Regions from separate parts of the Pseudomonas sp. NPDC087690 genome, predicted to be linked through region 3. Evidence: predicted binding sites of a transcription regulator. Region 3 holds the regulator's gene; each other region holds the start of a gene.
The links. Region 3 encodes sigma-54, which starts transcription at its own class of promoters, with help from an activator protein. Its sites were predicted from a motif close to ANTGGCATNNANNTTGCTNT; they were not measured.
Positions count from the first base shown of each region.

Region 1: glnA (type I glutamate--ammonia ligase) is a predicted target of sigma-54. The motif match lies at 847-866, and genes of this name have one in related genera.
Region 2: flgB (flagellar basal body rod protein FlgB) is a predicted target of sigma-54. The motif match lies at 3,216-3,235, and genes of this name have one in related genera.

Region 1 is NZ_JBIUVX010000018.1:80,012-87,170, forward strand. It holds gene thiI (tRNA uracil 4-sulfurtransferase ThiI) at 1-632, opposite strand, end outside; gene glnA (type I glutamate--ammonia ligase) at 961-2,367, shown strand; gene ACIPIZ_RS17930 (DUF4124 domain-containing protein) at 2,652-3,164, shown strand; gene ACIPIZ_RS17935 (DUF4124 domain-containing protein) at 3,161-3,784, shown strand; gene glnL (nitrogen regulation protein NR(II)) at 4,016-5,101, shown strand; gene ntrC (nitrogen regulation protein NR(I)) at 5,098-6,534, shown strand; gene ACIPIZ_RS17950 (hypothetical protein) at 7,053-7,159, opposite strand, start outside.
Region 2 is NZ_JBIUVX010000065.1:9,529-15,585, reverse strand. It holds gene ACIPIZ_RS28345 (hypothetical protein) at 1-119, shown strand, start outside; gene flgE (flagellar hook protein FlgE) at 230-1,546, opposite strand; gene flgD (flagellar hook assembly protein FlgD) at 1,577-2,305, opposite strand; gene flgC (flagellar basal body rod protein FlgC) at 2,321-2,764, opposite strand; gene flgB (flagellar basal body rod protein FlgB) at 2,768-3,175, opposite strand; gene cheR (protein-glutamate O-methyltransferase CheR) at 3,547-4,374, opposite strand; gene ACIPIZ_RS28315 (chemotaxis protein CheV) at 4,421-5,353, opposite strand; gene flgA (flagellar basal body P-ring formation chaperone FlgA) at 5,436-6,057, shown strand, end outside.
Region 3 is NZ_JBIUVX010000005.1:16,301-23,459, reverse strand. It holds gene ACIPIZ_RS09425 (KpsF/GutQ family sugar-phosphate isomerase) at 1-100, shown strand, start outside; gene ACIPIZ_RS09420 (HAD family hydrolase) at 101-625, shown strand; gene lptC (LPS export ABC transporter periplasmic protein LptC) at 634-1,206, shown strand; gene lptA (lipopolysaccharide transport periplasmic protein LptA) at 1,193-1,738, shown strand; gene lptB (LPS export ABC transporter ATP-binding protein) at 1,738-2,463, shown strand; gene ACIPIZ_RS09400 (RNA polymerase factor sigma-54) at 2,741-4,234, shown strand; gene hpf (ribosome hibernation-promoting factor, HPF/YfiA family) at 4,308-4,616, shown strand; gene ptsN (PTS IIA-like nitrogen regulatory protein PtsN) at 4,629-5,093, shown strand; gene rapZ (RNase adapter RapZ) at 5,096-5,953, shown strand; gene ACIPIZ_RS09380 (HPr family phosphocarrier protein) at 5,969-6,244, shown strand; gene ACIPIZ_RS09375 (ZIP family metal transporter) at 6,339-7,159, opposite strand, start outside.

The sequences.
Region 1 (7,159 bases), on a different contig from region 3:
AAGAAGCAGAAGTGCGTCATCAGGCCGCGACGAATGATCTGGTAGGCCGCAACGGTCGAGTCAAAGCCGCCGGACATCAATACCAGCGTCTGCTCCAGGGCGCCGAGCGGGTAGCCGCCGATGCCGTTGTGCTGGCTATGAATGACGAACAACCGTTTGTCGCGAACTTCGATACGGACTTCGATTTCCGGCGCTTTCAGGTCGATACCGGCGGCACCGCACTCACGGCGCAGCTTGCTGCCGACGTATTTTTCGACGTCCATCGAGCTGAACGTGTGCTTGCCGGCACGCTTGCAGCGCACCGAAAAAATCTTCCCGGCCAGTGCATCGCCGTAGTGCTGTTTGCACTTCTCGGTGATGTCGTCGAAGTCACCCAGCGGGTACTCGTCGATCTGCAGGAAGTGCGCGATGCCCGGCATGCAGGTCAGGCGCTCGCCCATCTCTTTCAAGGCTTTGGCGTCGGTTACGCGGGTTTCCAGCTCGAGATTGTCCCACACACCGTTCACCACCACGGCCGGGTCCAGGTCGCGGAGCACGGTGCGGATGTTCTTGGCCAACTGGCGGATGAATTTCGTCCGGACAGGTCGGCTTTTGATGGTGATCTCGGGGAAGACTTTTACGATTAGTTTCATGAAAACAGCGCGCGAACGGCCAGCCGAAAAAGGGGGGCGCGGATTATAGCGGAAATTGCTCAAGGTTTAACCAGTTAATGTGCAGAAGGTTTTGCATGCACCAAAACGGGTCATTTTCGATTTATAACGCTACATTAGAGGGCGAGATTTTCCGCTTTCAGACGCGTAGCACCTTAATAAGCGTGAATTTGGGGCAAAAAACCCATGCTGGGGCACTGGCATGCAATTTGCTCCCTTGTGAGGCAGGTTGCCTTGGCAGAGTATTCGCGCCGGCATCAACCAAATTCAAGGGCATCCACTACCAAGCCCGAAGCCACCCGGAGGACATATGTCGAAGACGGTTCAACTCATCAAAGATCATGACGTCAAGTGGATTGATCTGCGCTTCACGGACACCAAAGGTACTCAGCACCACGTGACCATGCCGGCTCGCGATGCTTTGGACGACGACTTCTTCGAAGTCGGCAAAATGTTCGACGGCTCCTCCATCGCTGGCTGGAAAGGCATCGAAGCCTCCGACATGATCCTGATGCCGGTTGACGAAACTGCCGTTCTCGACCCGTTCACCGAAGACGCCACCCTGATCCTGGTGTGCGACATCATCGAACCTTCGAGCATGCAAGGCTACGACCGCGACCCACGTGCGATCGCCAAGCGCGCCGAAGAACACCTGAAAGCCACCGGTATCGGTGACACTGTGTTCGCCGGTCCAGAGCCAGAATTCTTCATCTTCGACTCGGTGAAATTCAAGTCGGACATCTCCGGCTCGATGTTCAAGATCTACTCCGAGCAAGGTTCGTGGATGTCCGACCAGGACATCGAAGGCGGCAACAAGGGTCACCGTCCAGGCGTCAAAGGCGGCTACTTCCCGGTTCCACCATTCGACCACGACCACGAAATCCGTACCTCCATGTGCAACGCACTGGAAGAAATGGGCCTGACCGTCGAAGTTCACCACCACGAAGTGGCGACTGCCGGCCAGAACGAAATCGGCGTCAAGTTCAACACCCTGGTGAAGAAAGCCGACGAAACCCAAACCCTGAAGTACGTTGTGCACAACGTTGCTGACGCTTACGGCCGCACCGCGACCTTCATGCCGAAGCCACTGTACGGCGACAACGGTTCGGGCATGCACGTTCACATGTCGATCTGGAAAGACGGCAAGAACACCTTCGCTGGTGAAGGCTATGCCGGCCTGTCCGATACCGCTCTGTACTTCATCGGCGGCATCATCAAGCACGGTAAGGCCCTGAACGGCTTCACCAACCCGGCGACCAACTCGTACAAGCGTCTGGTACCAGGCTTCGAAGCTCCAGTGATGCTGGCCTACTCGGCTCGCAACCGTTCCGCTTCGATCCGTATTCCTTACGTGTCGAGCCCGAAAGCCCGCCGTATTGAAGCGCGCTTCCCGGATCCGGCTGCCAACCCGTACCTGGCCTTCGCAGCACTGCTGATGGCTGGTCTGGACGGTATCCAGAACAAGATCCACCCAGGCGACGCTGCTGACAAAAACCTGTACGACCTGCCGCCGGAAGAGGCGAAAGAGATCCCACAAGTTTGCGGCAGCCTGAAAGAAGCCCTGGAAGAGCTGGACAAGGGCCGCGCGTTCCTGACCAAGGGCGGCGTATTCTCCGACGACTTCATCGACGCTTACATCGCGCTGAAATCGGAAGAAGAAATCAAGGTACGCACCTTCGTACACCCACTGGAATATGAGCTGTACTACAGCTGCTGATCCGGTAGAGCTGCGCTACGCGGCGTGACAAAAAGAGGCCTCCTTCGGGAGGCCTTTTTTATTGCCCGGATTATGGCCGACCGAGATCCCCTGTAGGAGTGAGCCCGCTCGCGATAGCGGTGGATCATTGAAGGCAATACTGACTGACACGACGCCATCGCGAGCAGGCTCACTCCGACAGGGGAATTGTGGTGTCTGAATGATCACTGGATGTGTGCAGGGTTGGGCCAACCGCCGCACCTGTCCTATGCTGCACCCCATCGCTTTCAATCCCGGTCGATTTCATGGGTCGCACCTTTCTCTACATTCTGCTGCTGATCGCCCTGCCCGCCGCCGCGCAGATCTACAAGTACACCGATGCCAATGGCAACACGGTCTACAGCGATCATTCGCCGGAGGGCGTACAGGCACAACCGGTGGAATTGCCGCCGCTCAATCGTGTCGAGCCTCAGGCGCCCAGCGCACCACCTGCGCCCGAAACCGACAACCGTGAACCTGCGCGCAACGCCTACGACATTCTTGAACTCGCCGGACTGCCCAGCGAAGAAGCCCTGCGCGCCAATAACGGCACCTTCACCGTCCAAGTGCTGATCAAGCCGCGCCTGCAGCCGCCGCATCAATTAAGACTGGTTCTGGATGACGAACCCTACGGTCAGCCGAGCAACGTGCCGATCCTGCAACTGGTGAACGTTGATCGTGGTGAACATCGTCTAGCGGTGCAGGTGATCGACGGGCAGACGATCATCCAGCAGAGTCCGCCAGTGGCCCTCAGCGTGCAGCGGGTACACAAGCCATGATCCGCGCGTGGCTGTTCATCCTGTCGGCGCTGATGTCGCTGCAAGCTTCAGCCGAGGTCTTCACCTATACCGATGCGCAGGGCAATCGCGTCTACACCGATCAGCCGCGCAGCAACGCCAAGCGCGCTCCCATAGCGACCAGCAATCGCATGTCGGCCAATCCCAGCGCCGCTGCGCCGATCTCCACGGCGAAAAAATCCCCGGAACAACCGCCCTTCCACTACGACATGCTGCGCATTCTGGTGCCTGAACCCGATGCAACCATTCGCAGCAGCGCCGGCGAAATCATCGTCAGCGTTACCAGCGAACCCGGCCTGCAACGCGGCCACCGTTATCGCCTGTTGCTGGATGGCCAAGCCACCGGCGAACCCGGCCTCAGTCCTGTGTTTCCGCTGACCAATATCGATCGTGGCAGCCACAACCTTTCCGTGGAAATCCTTGACACCGAAGGCCGTACCGTCGAACGCACGGCCAACCAGCCCTTCCATATGCTGCGCATCTCGCTTGCGCAGAAGCGTCAGGTCAAACCCTGCACCAAGGACGATTACGGCGTACGCCCGGAATGCCCACTGAAAGACAAACCGCCTGAGCCGAAAAACCCCTTCCTGCGTTTCTTCTAACGCCGTTCAGCTTTGCGCACTATATTGGTGCAATAGGCTGCACCGTACTCATATTCCAACCCATTTTGGTTCGAAACTTCCCGTTCGCGCTGGCCGAATGCCACGCAAACGAGCGTCAAACGCCCGTTTCAGGCGTCGAACGCTTCTTTTCAGAGCCTTGGTTTGGTTTTTGCATTTTCCCGATACCGACGCTTGCTTGTTGCGCACGCTCCGCCCCCAAAAGAGGCTCCGATGACCATTAGCGACGCAATCCACCGTTTGCTGCTCGACAATCTGACCACCGCCACCATTCTGCTCGACGCCGAATTGCGCCTTGAGTACATGAACCCGGCGGCGGAGATGCTGCTCGCCATCAGCGGGCAGCGTAGCCATGGGCAGTTCATCAGCGAGCTGTTCACCGAATCCACCGAGGCGCTGAATTCCCTGCGCCAGGCGGTAGAACAGGCGCATCCGTTTACCAAGCGCGAAGCGATGCTCACCGCCCTCACCGGCCAGACCTTGACCGTGGATTACGCGGTGACGCCAATCCTCAGCAATGGCGCGACCATGCTCCTGCTTGAGGTTCATCCGCGTGACCGCTTGCTGCGGATCACCAAGGAAGAGGCGCAGCTGTCCAAGCAGGAAACCAGCAAAATGCTGGTGCGCGGCCTCGCCCACGAGATCAAGAATCCACTGGGCGGCATCCGCGGCGCTGCGCAATTGCTGGCCCGCGAGCTTCCGGAAGACAGCCTGCGCGATTACACCAACGTGATCATTGAAGAGGCCGACCGCCTGCGCAATCTGGTCGACCGCATGCTCGGTTCGAACAAACTGCCGTCGCTGGCGATGTGCAACGTCCACGAAGTGCTCGAGCGCGTCTGCCAACTGGTCGAAGCCGAAAGTCAGGGCTGCATCACCTTGGTGCGCGATTACGACCCGAGCATTCCCGACGTCTTGATCGACCGCGAACAAATGATTCAGGCGGTGTTGAACATCGTGCGCAACGCGATGCAGGCGATCAGCAGCCAGAACGAGCTGCGTCTGGGCCGCATCAGCCTGCGCACCCGGACCATGCGCCAGTTCACCATCGGCCACGTCCGCCATCGTCTGGTGACCAAGATCGAGATCATCGACAACGGCCCGGGGATCCCGGCGGAACTTCAGGAAACCATTTTCTTTCCCATGGTCAGCGGACGCCCGGACGGTACCGGGCTCGGTCTGGCCATTACCCAGAACATCATCAGCCAGCACCAGGGTCTGATCGAGTGTGACAGCCATCCAGGCCACACCACCTTCTCGATCTTTCTGCCACTGGAACAAGGAGCCACATCGACATGAGCCGTAGTGAAACCGTGTGGATCGTCGATGACGACCGTTCTATCCGTTGGGTTCTGGAAAAGGCCTTGCAGCAGGAAGGTATGACCACCCAGAGCTTCGACAGCGCTGATGGCGTGATGAGTCGCCTGGCCCGTCAGCAGCCTGACGTGATCATTTCCGATATCCGCATGCCGGGTGCCAGTGGTCTGGACCTTCTGGCGCGGATTCGCGAGCAGCATCCAAGGTTGCCGGTCATCATCATGACCGCTCACTCCGATCTGGACAGCGCTGTCGCCTCGTATCAGGGCGGTGCGTTCGAGTATTTGCCGAAGCCGTTCGACGTTGATGAAGCGGTGTCGCTGGTCAAGCGCGCCAATCAGCACGCGCAAGAACAGCAAGGCCTGGAAGTCGTACCGGCCCTGACCCGCACCCCGGAAATCATCGGCGAAGCGCCGGCGATGCAGGAAGTGTTTCGCGCCATCGGCCGCTTGAGCCACTCCAACATCACCGTGCTGATCAACGGCGAATCCGGTACCGGTAAAGAGCTGGTTGCCCACGCCCTGCACCGCCACAGCCCGCGCGCGGCTTCGCCGTTCATCGCGCTGAACATGGCGGCGATTCCCAAGGACCTGATGGAATCCGAGCTGTTCGGCCATGAGAAAGGTGCGTTCACCGGCGCGGCCAACCTGCGTCGTGGCCGCTTCGAACAGGCTGATGGCGGCACGCTGTTTCTCGATGAAATCGGCGACATGCCGGCGGATACGCAAACCCGTTTGCTGCGGGTTCTGGCCGACGGCGAGTTCTATCGCGTTGGCGGGCATGTGCCGGTCAAGGTCGACGTGCGCATCATCGCCGCGACGCACCAGAATCTGGAAACCCTGGTGCACGCCGGCAAATTCCGTGAGGACTTGTTCCACCGCCTCAACGTGATCCGCATCCACATCCCGCGCCTGTCGGATCGTCGTGAAGATATCCCGACCCTGGCCAAGCACTTCCTCAGCCGCGCCGCGCAGGAATTGGCGGTGGAGCCGAAGCTGCTGAAAAGCGAGACCGAGGAATACCTGAAGAACCTGCCGTGGGGCGGCAACGTGCGTCAGTTGGAGAACACCTGCCGCTGGATCACCGTAATGGCGTCCGGGCGCGAAGTGCACATCAGCGACCTGCCACCGGAACTGCTCAACCTGCCGCAAGATTCGGCACCGGTGACCAACTGGGAACAGGCGCTGCGCCAGTGGGCCGACCAGGCCTTGGCGCGTGGTCAGTCGAGTTTGCTCGACAGCGCGGTGCCGGCGTTTGAGCGGATCATGATCGAGACGGCGCTGAAGCACACGGCCGGGCGTCGGCGTGATGCGGCGGTGTTGCTGGGCTGGGGGCGGAATACCCTGACGCGCAAGATCAAGGAATTGGGGATGAAGGTTGATGGTGGGGATGATGATGAGGGGGATGAGGGTTAAGCCCCCAGTTCTTCGCTGAACGTCAGATCCAATCGCGAGCAGGCTCACTCCTACAGTTGGAATGCGTTCCACTGTAGGAGTGAGCCTCCTCGCGATGTTTTTAAGGCCACTGTGCACCGCATGAATGCACGATGACCCGTGATCGGGCACTGCGAGTTTCTCCAAATACCGCCTCAAAACATTAAAAGCTCACCCTGCAACAAACACGAAAGCCCCGAATCCAGGGGCCTTCGCGTTTCTCATCAGCTTTTTTGTTTCAAAAAAATAAAACCTGGCACGCCCCCTGCAATACCTCTCACAGGTGATTCGTTTCACCACCCGTTTCGGGGACCTTGGTACAGGCAGGCCGGGGATTCCCCTCTTTACACCGGGCGCAGATCGCCACGCGATGCGTCCACCCTTTTGGGATCCTTGGTACAGGCAGGCCGGGGGTTCCCTCTTTACACCGGACCGACGCGATACGCGAAGTCCACCCCGTTTTGGGAACCCTGATACAGGCAGGTCAGGGACTCCCGCTTTTATTGTTCACGGAGATGGATCTCCAGCCGCCAGCGGTCATCGACTTTGCTGCCGGCCCAGTCTCCTTGCAGCGGTCGCGCTGCAAGCACCGTCAGCAACAACCCCC
Region 2 (6,057 bases), on a different contig from region 3:
AGTTCCTACAGGATCAGGATCAGGATCAGGATCAGGATCAGGATCAGGATCAGGATCAGGATCAGGATCAGGATCAGGATCAGGATCAAACGATCGCACCTGCGGCAGCTCCTGCATGACATTCGCGCCGTGCTCCTCACCACTCTGTTCGGCTGCAGCTCTTGATCTGCGGGCCCCACAAAAAAGCCCCTCTAAAAAGAGGGGCTCCCTTGCACATCTCAAACCAGCATCAAGTCATCTGAATGATGGTCTGCATGATGGTGCTCTGAGTGGAAATGGTCTTGGCGTTCGCCTGATAGTTGCTCTGGCCCTTGATCAGGTCTACCAGTTCGTTGGTCAGGTTAACGTTGGACTCTTCCAGCGAGTTGGAAGCGATCGAACCCAAGGTACCGGTTTCCGGTGCATCGTAGCCCGGGATACCCGAAGCGAACGTCTCTTTCCAGCTGGTGCCACCGATTGCCTGCAGACCTTGTTCGTTGGTAAAGCTGGCCAGCGCAACCTGGCCGATGGCCTTGCTCTGGTTGTTGCTGAAGTTGGCGAACAGCGTACCGGTGCCGTCGATGGTCAGGTTGGTGATCTGGCCAGTGGCGTAACCATCCTGAGTCGGGATAGAACGCGCGGTGTCTGCGTTGTACTGAGTGGTCTGCGCCATCGAAATGGTAATGCCGGCCGGGTTGGCAGCTGCACCGTTAGCCTTGAAGGTACCGTTGACCACGTTACCTGGCACCCAGCCAGTGATTTTCAGGTCACTGCTGATCACCGGACCCGGCAGAGTGCTGACCTGAGTCAGCTTGCCCGCGGAGTCAAAGCTCATGGTGGAAGCGACTGGCGCGGTGGTTTTCGGATCGCTACCGGTCGCGTCCGGGTTACGGCCGTCTACCAGGGTGTAGACCTTCCAGGTGTTGGCACCGGTCTTGACCACGTACTGATCCATCGGGTGCATGTTGCCCTGACTGTCATAGATCGGCGTGCTGAACGACTTGGTGTAGGTCGCAAGGTTGGTCGGGTCGAATTTGCCGGCCGCCACTGTGTCGTCGATCACCGGAGCAGTCGAGTTCAGGTTGATGGTCGACGTCACCAGCGAGGTGGACTTCGGCGCCAGGTTCGAGGTGTCGATCTTCAGGTCGGTCAGTACACCGTTGATGATCTTGCCGTTGGCATCCACACCGTAACCCTGCAGGCGCGAGGTGTAATCGGTGTTGGTGATGTAACCGGCGTTGTCGACCTTGAACGTACCGGCACGGGTGTAGGACACCGAGCCGTTGTTGCTCATGGTGAAGAAGCCCGAACCGTTGATGCCCATATCCAACACGTTACCGGTGTTGTTGATGTCACCCTGGGTGAACTGTTGGGAAACGTTGGCCAGGCGCACGCCGTTACCGATCACTTTGCTGCCGCTACCCAGGCGAGTCGCCGAGTAGACGTCTTCGAATTCTGCACGGGACGATTTGAAACCGGCAGTCGCGACGTTGGCGATGTTGTTGCCGGTCACGTCCAGCTGTTTGTTGGCGGCATAGAGACCGCTAAGGCCGATATTGAAAGACATATTCCACTCCTTTGTGCCGGTTAGTCGGCTCTATATACCAATGGTTTGTACTTTGGACAGGGCAACGGTGCCCTTGCCGGACAGGTTGAGCATCAGCTCGCCACCGGTCTGGCTGATCGTCACGCTGTTGACGGTCGCCGGCAGGTAGGTCGCCAGATCTGTCGCGGCGCCGTTGATCGGTGCGTTCGCCTTGAAGGTGTAAGTACCGACGGGCACCAGATTGCCGGAAGCATCTTTGCCGTCCCAGGTGAAGCTGGCATTGCCGGCAGCGCGACTGCCCAGGTCAATGGTGCGCACGGTAGCGCCGCTGCTGTCGGTGATGGTCACCGTGCCGCCGGCAATCGACGTAGGCACAGTCGCCGAACCGGTCAGGCCTTTGCTCGGGTCGTCGAGCTGGGCAGTGTTGGTTTGCACGATTACATTGCGGCCAACCAGCGACGATGCCTGCAACGCCTGCGAGGAGTTGTAGTTACCGGCCAGCGAGCTTACGGTGCTATTAAGCGTGGTGATGCCTTCCAGGCTGCTGAACTGCGCCAATTGGGCAACGAACGCGCTGTTGTCCTGCGGATCCAGCGGGTTCTGGTTTTTCAGCTGGGTCACCAGCAGTTGCAGGAACGCGTCCTTGCCCAGCGCTTGACCGCCGGTTGCACTGTTGGTTGCCGAAGCGATGCCGCCGGTGGTGGTGCTGCTGGCCTTCTTCGACGAGTTGGCCAGGATGTCATTCATGCTCAGGGAGCTGGTGGTATCGGAAACACTCATGGCAGTCGCCCCTTATTACTGACCGAGGGTCAGTACCTTCTGCATCATGGTTTTCGCGGTGTTCATCATTTCAGCGTTGGTCTGGAAAGACCGGCTCGCGGAAATCATGTCAGCCATTTCTTCCACCACGTTGACGTTCGGGTAGTAGACGTAACCTTTGGCGTCGGCTGCCGGATGGTTCGGCTCGTAACGCGCTTCGAGGTTGCTCTGATCTTCGACCACACCCAATACCTGTACGCCTTGACCGGCTGCGTCCTGGCTCTGGAACAGCGAGTTGCTGCCGCTGTTCTGACCGCCCTGGAACATGGTGGCGAACACCGGGTGGCGGGCGCGGTAGGTCTGGTCGATGCTCGACGAGACGGTTTCGGCGTTGGCGATGTTCGAAGCCACGGTGTTCAGACGCGTGGTTTGTGCGCTCATGCCGCTGCCGGCAATGTTGAAAACGCTGGACAGGGACATGGATTACTCTCCGCGCAGGGCTGACACCAGCCCTTTGAATTTGCTGTTGAGCAGGGTGAAGCTGGCCTGGAAGCCTACGGCGTTTTCCGCGTAGTTGGACTGTTCCAGTTGAGCGTCAACGGTGTTCTGGTCGATCGACGGTTGCATCGGCGTGCGATACATCAGCGATTCGTCGCCGTTGCCCAGGCCTTCAGCTTCGATGTGACGGCTGTTGGTCATGTTCAGGGCAATCGTGCCGTTGGCGTTTTTCTGGGTCTGTGCTTCAAGCACTTTGGAGAAGTCCAGATCCCGAGCCTTGTAGTTCGGGGTATCGGCGTTGGCGATGTTGTTGGCCAGGACTTCGGCACGCTGGGCGCGGAAGCCCAGGGCTTTTTCGTGAATGCCGAGCGCTTTATCGAAGCTGATGCTCATGTCGGGACCTTCAGGGTGACCGGTTTTTCGTAACTGAGCTTTAGCAAGCGCCGTGCCAAACCATAATCCCCCTATAAACCGGGGCTTTGCCGGGAGTCGGCAAAGCGGCAATGCCAGAAAAGCGGCAACCGGTTTCCGCCAGATGCCGCTTTTCTGCCGCTTGCCGTCCATCTCATACACACCACGGTCCCTGTAGGAGTGAGCCTGCTCGCGATAGCGGTGTGTCAGGCACCGATGATGCTGAATGTGCTACCGCTATCGCGAGCAGGCTCACTCCTACAGGAGTTTTGTGGTGTTAAGGAGAATTTCTTCGGGCACAAAAAAACGGCAGGCCTTTGCGGGCCTGCCGTTTTTTTGTATTGCCGATGCAATCACTTCGCCTGGTAAATGATCCCCGGGCTGCACTGCACCATCTGGTAATGGTCCGGCAAACCGTTCAGCGCTTCGGAAGCGCCAAGGAACAGATAACCGCCCGGCTTCAACGTGCTGTGAATGCGCAACAGGATGTCCTTCTTCACTTCGGCAGAGAAGTAGATCAACACGTTGCGGCAGAACACGATGTCGAACTTGCCCAGCGCGGCATAGCTGTCGAGCAGGTTGAACGAGCGGAACTCCACGCGGTTCTTGATCGGCGCCTTGATCACCCAGCGCCCCGGCCCTTTCGGGTCGAAGTAACGCTGCAGACGTTCCGGCGACAAACCGCGACCGATCGCCAGGCTGTCGTATTCGCCCGTCTTGCAGTTGGTCAGCATTAGGCCGGACAAATCAGTGGCAACGATCTGCACACCCATCTTCAACTGGCCCAGGTTGCTGCGCTCGAACTCGTCGATCGACATCGACAGCGAGTACGGTTCCTGGCCCGATGAGCAGGCGGCCGACCAGATCCGCAGACGCTGGTTGGGGCTGGCCTTGATCGCTTCAGGCAGTACCTTGTTCTTCAAGACTTCAAACGGATAGGTGTCACGAAACCACAGGGTTTCGTTGGTCGTCATGGCATCGACCACCTGCTCGCGCAAACCGCTGCGCGGCTGGGTCTGGATGCGCTGGACCAGCTCACCCAAGGATTTGATGCCTTGCTGCTCCATCAGTTTGTTGAGACGGCTCGAGACCAGGTACTGCTTGTTTTCACCGAGCAAAATGCCACAGGCTTTTTCCAGGAAGACCCGGAACTGTTCGAAATCCAAATTACCCGTAGACAATGATGCCGCCTCTTAAATCGTGTTGACCGCCAGGAGCAAAACGCCCCTAGCTGATATCTGCTGCTTTGATCCGGTCGACTACCCGGGATGCCAGGTCATCAGGGCGGAATTTGGCCAGGAAGTCATCAGCACCGACTTTCTTGACCATCGCCTGATTGAATACCCCGGACAACGAAGTATGCAGGATGATATGAAGCTTTTGCATGCGTGCGTCGCCGCGGATTTCCGCCGTCAGGGTGTACCCGTCCATCTCCGGCATCTCGATGTCGGAAATCATCATCAGGAACTCTTCTTCCGGCTTCTTGCCCTCGTCGACCAGCTTGCGCAGGTAATCCAGCGCCTGCTTGCCGTCGTTCAGCGCGATCACTTCGACGCCAATCGTCTGCAGGCAACGCGTGACCTGCTTGCGCGCCACCGATGAGTCATCGACCGTCAAGACACGCAACGACAGTGCCTTGGTCTGGGTCTCGACATCGACCACGCCCACCGAAATCGCTTCCGGTGTCGGCGCAACTTCGGCCAGCACCTTCTCGACATCGATGATTTCGACTAACTGATTGTCCACCCGAGTCACAGCGGTCAGGTAATGATCGCGACCCGTGCCCTTGGGCGGTGGATGAATCTCTTCCCAGTTCATGTTGACGATGCGCTCCACCGAGCGGACCAGGAAACCCTGGGTCTTGGTGTTGTACTCCGTGATGATCACAAACGGGTTGTTCTTGTCCTTCAACGCTCCGGAACCGGTGGCCATTGCCAGATCAAGGATCGGAATGGTCGCCCCCCGGATATTTGCCACCCCGCACACGACAGGACTGGACTTGGGCATCAACGTCAGCGACGGGCACTGCAACACTTCCCGTACCTTGAACACGTTGATTCCGTAGAGCTGCTGACCGTCGAGACGGAACAACAACAGCTCCAGGCGATTCTGCCCCACCAGTTGCGTGCGCTGGTTCACCGAATCCATTACACCAGCCATGCCCAGACTCCTACACCAACGCCAAGTGTTGTTGCGACGCACATTCATTGCTAAACGGCACGGCGCTTGCTTTTTAACTCGTATGAACGCTCAAACGACATTTTTCCGACACCTGACCTCCCGCACTCGCAAAAGCCTGTGCGCGATGTCTGCCGTCTGCTTCTTCTTCGCTGGCAGCCCTGCCGTTGCTGATACGGTTACCATGCCTGACATGCTTATCGGCGTCACTCAGGGCTTTCTTGAGTTCACCGTAGAAGACTATCTGGCTACCAGTCAAACGGAAGGCCGCTACGAAATCGAGGTCAAGCAACTCGATCCACGTATGCGCATGCCTATGTGCGACAAGGAATTGACAGCTTCGCTGGAGAGTCCGGCACGTCCTTTGGGCCGGGTAACCGTCAAGGTTCGCTGCGAGGGCGCCTCGCCCTGGACGGTCTTCGTGCCCGCTCAAGTCCGCCTGTTTCGCGAGATTGTGACGACCACGCGACCGCTCAAGCGCGCCGGCATTATCGAGCCGCAGGACGTGACCCTGCGTGAACGTGACGTCAGCGTGATCAATCAAGGCTTCCTGACCTCGGTAGACGAAGCGATCGGGCAGAAATTAACCCGACCAACGGTAGCCGATCAGGTGATTACTCTGGTTCATCTGGAACAGGCAGAAGTCGTGCGCAAGGGCGATCAGGTGGTCATCACTGCCCGCAGCG
Region 3 (7,159 bases):
GGAAGACCATCGAATCAACGCATTGGTAGTCGTCGACGAAGAAGATCGCCCGATTGGCGCCTTCAACCTCTCCGATCTGCTGCGCGCAGGAGTCATGTAAATGAGCACCGATCTGCTGCAACGCGGCAAAGCGATCAAACTGGCGGTTTTCGACGTTGACGGCGTCCTCACCGACGGGCGCCTGTACTTCCTTGAAGACGGCAGCGAATTCAAAACCTTCAACACCCTCGACGGCCAAGGCATCAAAATGTTGATGAACGCCGGCGTGCAGACCGCCATCATCAGCGGTCGCAAGACTCCGGTGGTCGAACGGCGCGCAAAAAATCTCGGCATCCCGCACCTGTTTCAGGGGCGTGAAGACAAATTGGTGGTTCTCGACGGTCTTCTCGAGCAACTGGGCCTAAGCTATGAACAGGTCGCCTACCTCGGTGACGACCTGCCCGACCTGCCGGTGATCCGCCGCGTAGGCCTGGGCATGGCTGTCGCCAACGCTGCCGATTTCGTCCGCGAACACGCCCACGGCGTTACTTGCGCCCGTGGTGGCGAAGGTGCTGCACGCGAATTCTGCGAATTGATCCTGCGCGCCCAGGGCCGCCTCGATGCGGCCAACGCCGCGTACCTGTGAGCCAAACCATGTTTAGCAAAAAATTTCGCAACTTCCTGCTGTTCGGCTGCATTGCTGCGTTGTTCGCAGCGGTAGGCTACTGGAACATCAGCCCGGAGCGCTTCCTCGACAAGCCTCCGGTCTCGTCCGTGGACACCCCGATCGACTGGTACGCGACCAACACGCATACCCTGCAATACCTGCCGGACGGTAAAGTGCAATACGAAATGACCTCCGACAAGGCCGAGCACGTCAAGGCGACCGACATCACCCTGGTCACCAAACCCGACCTGAACATGTACCGCGGCACCGATTTTCCGTGGCACGTGACCAGTGAGCGTGGCGAAGTGAACTCGGGCGGCACCGAAGTCGAATTGATCGACTCCGTACGCGTCAAACGCACCGATGAAAAGAAGCGCGACACGCTGATCACTTCCACCCGCATGACAGTGTTCCCGCAGCAGCAATATGCGCAGACCGAGCAACCCGTTAGAATCGACGGCGCTGGCGGTGTATCAACTGGCGTTGGAATGAAAGCGTACCTGAAGGAAAGCAGGATACACCTGCTATCGAACGTAAGAGGACAGTATGAGGCTCGTTAAAACCCTCCCTATTTTGCTCAGTCTGGGCGCAGCACTGGGAAGCGTGAGCGCCTGGGCTCTGCCGAACGATCAAGAGCAGCCAATCCGCATTCAGGCCGACGATGCCCAACTGGACGACAAGAATGGCGTTGCCACCTATAAAGGTGACGTGATCATCACCCAGGGCTCGATGAAGGTTACCGGCAATACCGTGACCATCACGCGCACCCCGACCGGTGATATCGACGTGGTGACTTCGGTCGGCAACCTCGCCTACTTCGAACAACTGCAGACCGCTGGCGATACCAAGCCTGTTCAAGGCTGGGGCGTGACGATCCAGTATCACGCCGCGCAAAACCGCGTCGTGCTGATCGACAAGGCCAAGGTTGTCGACAAGGACAACAACACGACTCAGGGCGAGAAAATCGTCTACGACACCGTGAAGAAACTGGCCAGCGCCGGTCGCGCTACCGGTAGCAAGGTCACCGAAGCGCGTCCGCGTATCGACATGGTGATCCAGCCGAAGAAGAAAACCGACGAGAAAACCCAGTAATGGCAACTCTGAAAGCTCAGCACCTGGCCAAGGCCTACAAAAGCCGCCAGGTCGTGCGTGACGTCAGCCTGTCGATCGACAGCGGCCAGATCGTCGGCCTGCTTGGCCCCAACGGCGCCGGCAAGACCACGTGCTTCTACATGATCGTCGGCCTGGTGCAGGCAGATCAGGGCCGCGTGCTGATCGATGACCTGGACGTCAGCCACCAGCCAATGCACGGTCGTGCCAAGGCCGGTATCGGCTATCTGCCGCAAGAAGCGTCGATCTTCCGCAAACTGTCGGTGGCCGACAACATCATGGCCATCCTCGAGACCCGTCAGGAACTCGACAAGGCCGGTCGTCGCAAGGAGCTGGAAAGCCTGCTGCAGGAATTCCACATCAGCCACATCCGCGACAACCTCGGCATGAGCCTGTCCGGTGGTGAGCGCCGCCGGGTGGAAATCGCCCGTGCACTGGCGACTGCACCGAAATTCATCCTGCTCGACGAACCGTTCGCCGGTGTCGACCCGATTTCGGTCGGCGACATCAAGCAGATCATCCACCATCTCAAGGCCAAGGGTATCGGTGTGTTGATCACCGACCACAACGTGCGTGAGACGCTGGATATCTGCGAAACCGCTTACATCGTCAACGACGGTCAGCTGATCGCCGAAGGTGACGCAGAAACCATCCTGGCCAACGATCTGGTCAAGGAAGTCTACCTGGGTCACGAGTTCCGTCTGTAAGCATGCTGGTGCCCCCGGTGAGCTGCGAGGGCGCTGTATCGATGAAGCAGCCTTTTTATACGCTTTGATTGTTACAGCGCTCCAGGCAAGCACCTCGCCTCTAAGGTCTTCAGCGCTCGCTTGAGTGATGCGTCAATAAAGTTTTCTATCTTTTTATTGTTACAGCGCTCTAGGCAAACACTTCAGTTTCAGGCATATAATTTGCTTAAGTTTGGCGCTCCGGCGCCCTGTAGTGGATGGCGCATAGCGCCGGCGAATAAGGTGTTAAGCCCCTGCCATGAAACCATCGCTAGTCTTGAGAATGGGCCAGCAGCTGACGATGACACCGCAGCTGCAACAGGCCATCCGTCTGCTCCAATTGTCGACCCTGGATCTGCAACAGGAAATCCAGGAGGCTCTGGAATCCAATCCGATGCTCGAACGCCAGGAAGAAGGCGACGACTTCGACAATTCCGATCCGATGGCCGACAACGTCGAGCAGAAGCCCAACACCGAAATCCAGGAACCCTCCTATCAGGAAACGGCCCCGACGGTAGATAACCTCGAGGACGGCGAATGGAACGAACGCATTCCCAATGAGCTTCCGGTCGACACGGCCTGGGAAGACGTCTACCAGACCAGCGCCAGCAGCCTGCCCAGCAGCGATGACGACGAATGGGACTTCACCACCCGCACCTCCGCCGGCGAAAGCCTGCAAAGCCATCTGCTGTGGCAATTGAACCTGGCCCCCATGTCCGACACCGATCGACTGATCGCTGTGACCCTGATCGATTGCATCAATAATCAGGGCTACCTGGACGAAACCCTCGAAGAAATTCTCGAAGCTTTCGACCCGGAACTGGACATTGAACTGGACGAGATCGAAGCCGTCCTGCACCGCATCCAGCAGTTTGAACCGGCCGGTATCGGTGCACGCAACCTCGGCGAATGCCTGCTGCTGCAATTGCGCCAGTTGTCTGCCAAGACCCCGTGGCTGGCAGAAGCCAAACGCCTGGTCAGCGACTACATCGACCTGCTCGGCAGCCGCGACTACAGCCAGCTGATGCGCCGCATGAAGCTCAAGGAAGATGAACTGCGTCAGGTCATCGAACTGGTCCAGAGCCTCAATCCACGCCCTGGCTCGCAGATCGAGTCCAGCGAAGCCGAATACGTCGTCCCCGACGTCATCGTGCGCAAGGACAACGAACGCTGGCTGGTCGAGTTGAATCAGGAGTCGGTGCCGCGCCTGCGGGTCAACGCGCAGTACGCCGGTTTCGTGCGCCGCGCCGACACCAGTGCCGACAACACTTTCATGCGCAATCAGTTGCAGGAAGCCCGCTGGTTCATCAAGAGCCTGCAGAGCCGCAACGAAACCCTGATGAAAGTTGCCACCCAGATCGTCGAGCATCAGCGCGGTTTTCTCGAGTACGGCGACGAAGCCATGAAACCGCTGGTCCTGCATGACATCGCCGAAGCGGTCGGCATGCACGAGTCGACGATTTCCCGGGTGACCACACAGAAATTCATGCATACCCCGCGCGGTATTTATGAACTGAAATACTTTTTCTCCAGCCACGTCAGCACCTCCGAGGGCGGCGAATGCTCGTCCACGGCGATCCGCGCGATCATCAAAAAACTGGTTGCAGCGGAAAATCAGAAAAAGCCGTTGAGTGACAGCAAGATCGCTGGTTTACTGGAGGCACAAGGCATTCAGGTGGCTCGCCGCACCGTCGCCAAGTACCGCGAATCTCTCGGGATCGCGCCGTCGAGCGAACGCAAGCGGTTGATGTAAGCCACGTTACAGCGTTCCAGTGGCAGGCTATCCCGCCTGCCGCTTTATGCACTGGCAACGAAGGAGAAGCTGTATGCAAGTCAACATCAGTGGACACCAACTGGAAGTGACCCAACCTCTGCGTTCCTACATCGAGGAAAAACTCCAACGACTGGAGCGCCATTTCGACAAGATCACCAACGTGCAAGTCACGATGTGCGTCGAAAAGCTGAAGCAGAAAATCGAAGCCACCTTGCATATACCCGGCAGCGAAGTGGTCGCCAACGCAGAAGATACCGACATGTATGCTGCGATCGACTCACTGACCGACAAGCTGGATCGCCAACTCAAAAAGCATAAGGAAAAGACCCAGAGCCTCCTTCAGGGCGCGACCGGTCGTTAACATCCCTAACCCATGATCCGACTTGAAACCATCCTGACCCCCGGCCGTTCCCAAGTGAACGCGCCGGGCGGCAGCAAGAAAAAAGCCCTCGAACAGATTGCCAACCTGATCCATCGCGAAGTGCCGGATCTGGCGATGCAAGATGTCTTCGAGGCGTTGATTGCCCGTGAAAAACTCGGTTCTACCGGTTTTGGCAACGGCATCGCCATTCCACACTGTCGCCTCAAGGGCTGTGAAGCGCCGGTCAGTGCGCTGATGCACCTTGAAGCCCCTATCGATTTCGACGCCATCGATGGCGCTCCGGTTGACCTGCTGTTCGTATTGCTGGTGCCCGAAGCTGCGACCGATGCGCACCTGGAGTTGCTCCGTCAGATCGCCAGCATGCTGGATCGCAAGGAAGTGCGCGACAGACTGCGCAGCGCCCAGACAAACGAAGCCTTGTATCAGGTTGTCCTGGACGAGCAAAGCGGGCAGTAATCATGCGTTTGATCATCGTCAGTGGCCGTTCCGGCTCGGGTAAAAGCACCGCACTGGATGTTCTCGAGGACAACGGTTACTACTGCATCGACAACCTGCCGGCGGGATTGCTGCCAGAATTGGCAGAGCGCGCCCTGATCCACACCGAACTGGCGCAACCGCTGGTGGCGGTGTCGATCGATGCGCGTAACCTGCCTAGTCATCTGTCGCGTTTTCCCGAACTGCTTGAAGATGCCCGAAGCAAGCATATTCAGTGCGATGTCCTGTATCTGGATGCCGACGAGGAAACCCTGCTCAAGCGTTTTTCCGAGACTCGCCGCCGCCACCCCTTGAGCAATGCCAATCGCTCACTGGCCGAAGCGATCCACGACGAAACCGCTCTGCTCGGCCCGATTGCCGATCTCGCCGACCTGAAAATCAATACCACCAATCTGAACCTTTATCAGTTGCGCGACACCCTCAAGCTGCGCTTGCTGAATCAACCGGAGCCGGGCACCGCCTTTCTGGTCGAATCATTCGGTTTCAAGCGCGGCATGCCGGTCGATGCCGACCTGGTGTTTGACGTGCGCTGCCTGCCTAACCCGTACTGGAAGCCGGAACTGCGCGAGCAATCCGGTCTTGATGCACCAGTGGCCGAGTATCTGGCGGCGCAGCCGGAGGTCGAAGAAATGTTCCAGGACATCTTTACCTACCTGCACAAGTGGCTACCGCGCTTTGCCGCGAGCAACCGTGCCTACGTCACCATTGCCATTGGCTGCACCGGCGGGCATCACCGCTCCGTCTACCTGACCGAACGTCTGGGTCAGGCCCTGCAGAAAACCCTGAAGAACGTCCAGGTTCGCCACCGCGACCTCACTTAAAGGATTCACACCGCGATGCCTGCTCTGGAAATCGAAATCATCAACAAACTGGGCCTGCATGCCCGCGCGTCGGCCAAGTTCGTTGGCGTGGCGGGTCAGTATCCGGATTGCACGATCAGAGTAGGCCGCACGCCGGAGACGACGGTCGACGGCAAAAGCATCATGGCGATGATGATGCTGGCGGCTGGCAAGGGCACCAAAATTTATTTGAGCACTGAAGGGCATCAGGAACAGGAAGCGCTCGATGCGCTGGTGGCGTTGATCAACAACTACTTCGATGAAGGTGGCTGACCGCCAGAAAAAAGAGTTCGCAGCCTGCGGTAGCTCCTACGCAGGAATGCATTCCCTGTAGGAGCTGCCGCAGACTGCGATCTTTTGATCGACTTCAACCCAACGCGGTATCCATCACCATCATCAGACAGAACCCGATCAACAAGCCAAGACTCGCCAGTTTGTCATGACCATTGCGTCGCGACTCGGGAATCACTTCATGGGTCACCACCAGCAACATTGCCCCCGCCGCCAATGCCAGCCCTAATGGCAACAACACCTGCGCCAGGCTGACCAGCCACGCACACAACAGTGCAAACACTGGCTCGACCAGACCTGACGCCGCGCCGATCAGGAACGCCTTGACCCGCGACATCCCGGCCCCGGCCAATACCAGCGCAATCACCAGACCTTCCGGCACATCCTGCAAAGCGATGCCCATGGCCAGGCTGTCGGCGTCCGGCATGCCGCCGCCAGCAGAAACGCCGACGGCCATGCCTTCAGGGATGTTATGAGCAATGATGGCGAACACGAACAACCAGATGCGCGGTGGAATCACCGGGTGCTCGACGGTGCCGACGAGCATTTCCGCAGACGCGCCAGACACCTTGCGATCGACCAGATACAGGCCGAAGGCTCCAAGCATGATGCCGAAGCAGATCAGACCACTAGCGCTCCAGGGTGTCAGACCAAGGCTTTCGGCGGCGGCGATGCCCGGCACGATCAGCGAAAATGCAGTCGCCGCCAGCATCACTCCCGCGCCAAAGCCCAGCAACGTATCGCTGAGTGCCTGAGGCATGCGCCGAATCACCAACACCGGGACAGCGCCCAGCGCCGTGCCAAGGGCACAGATCGCACCACCCTGCAACGCCCGTGACAGCCTCGGTTCGAGATTCAGCCATTGCAGCCCGTGGGCGACCAGCAAGGTCATACCCG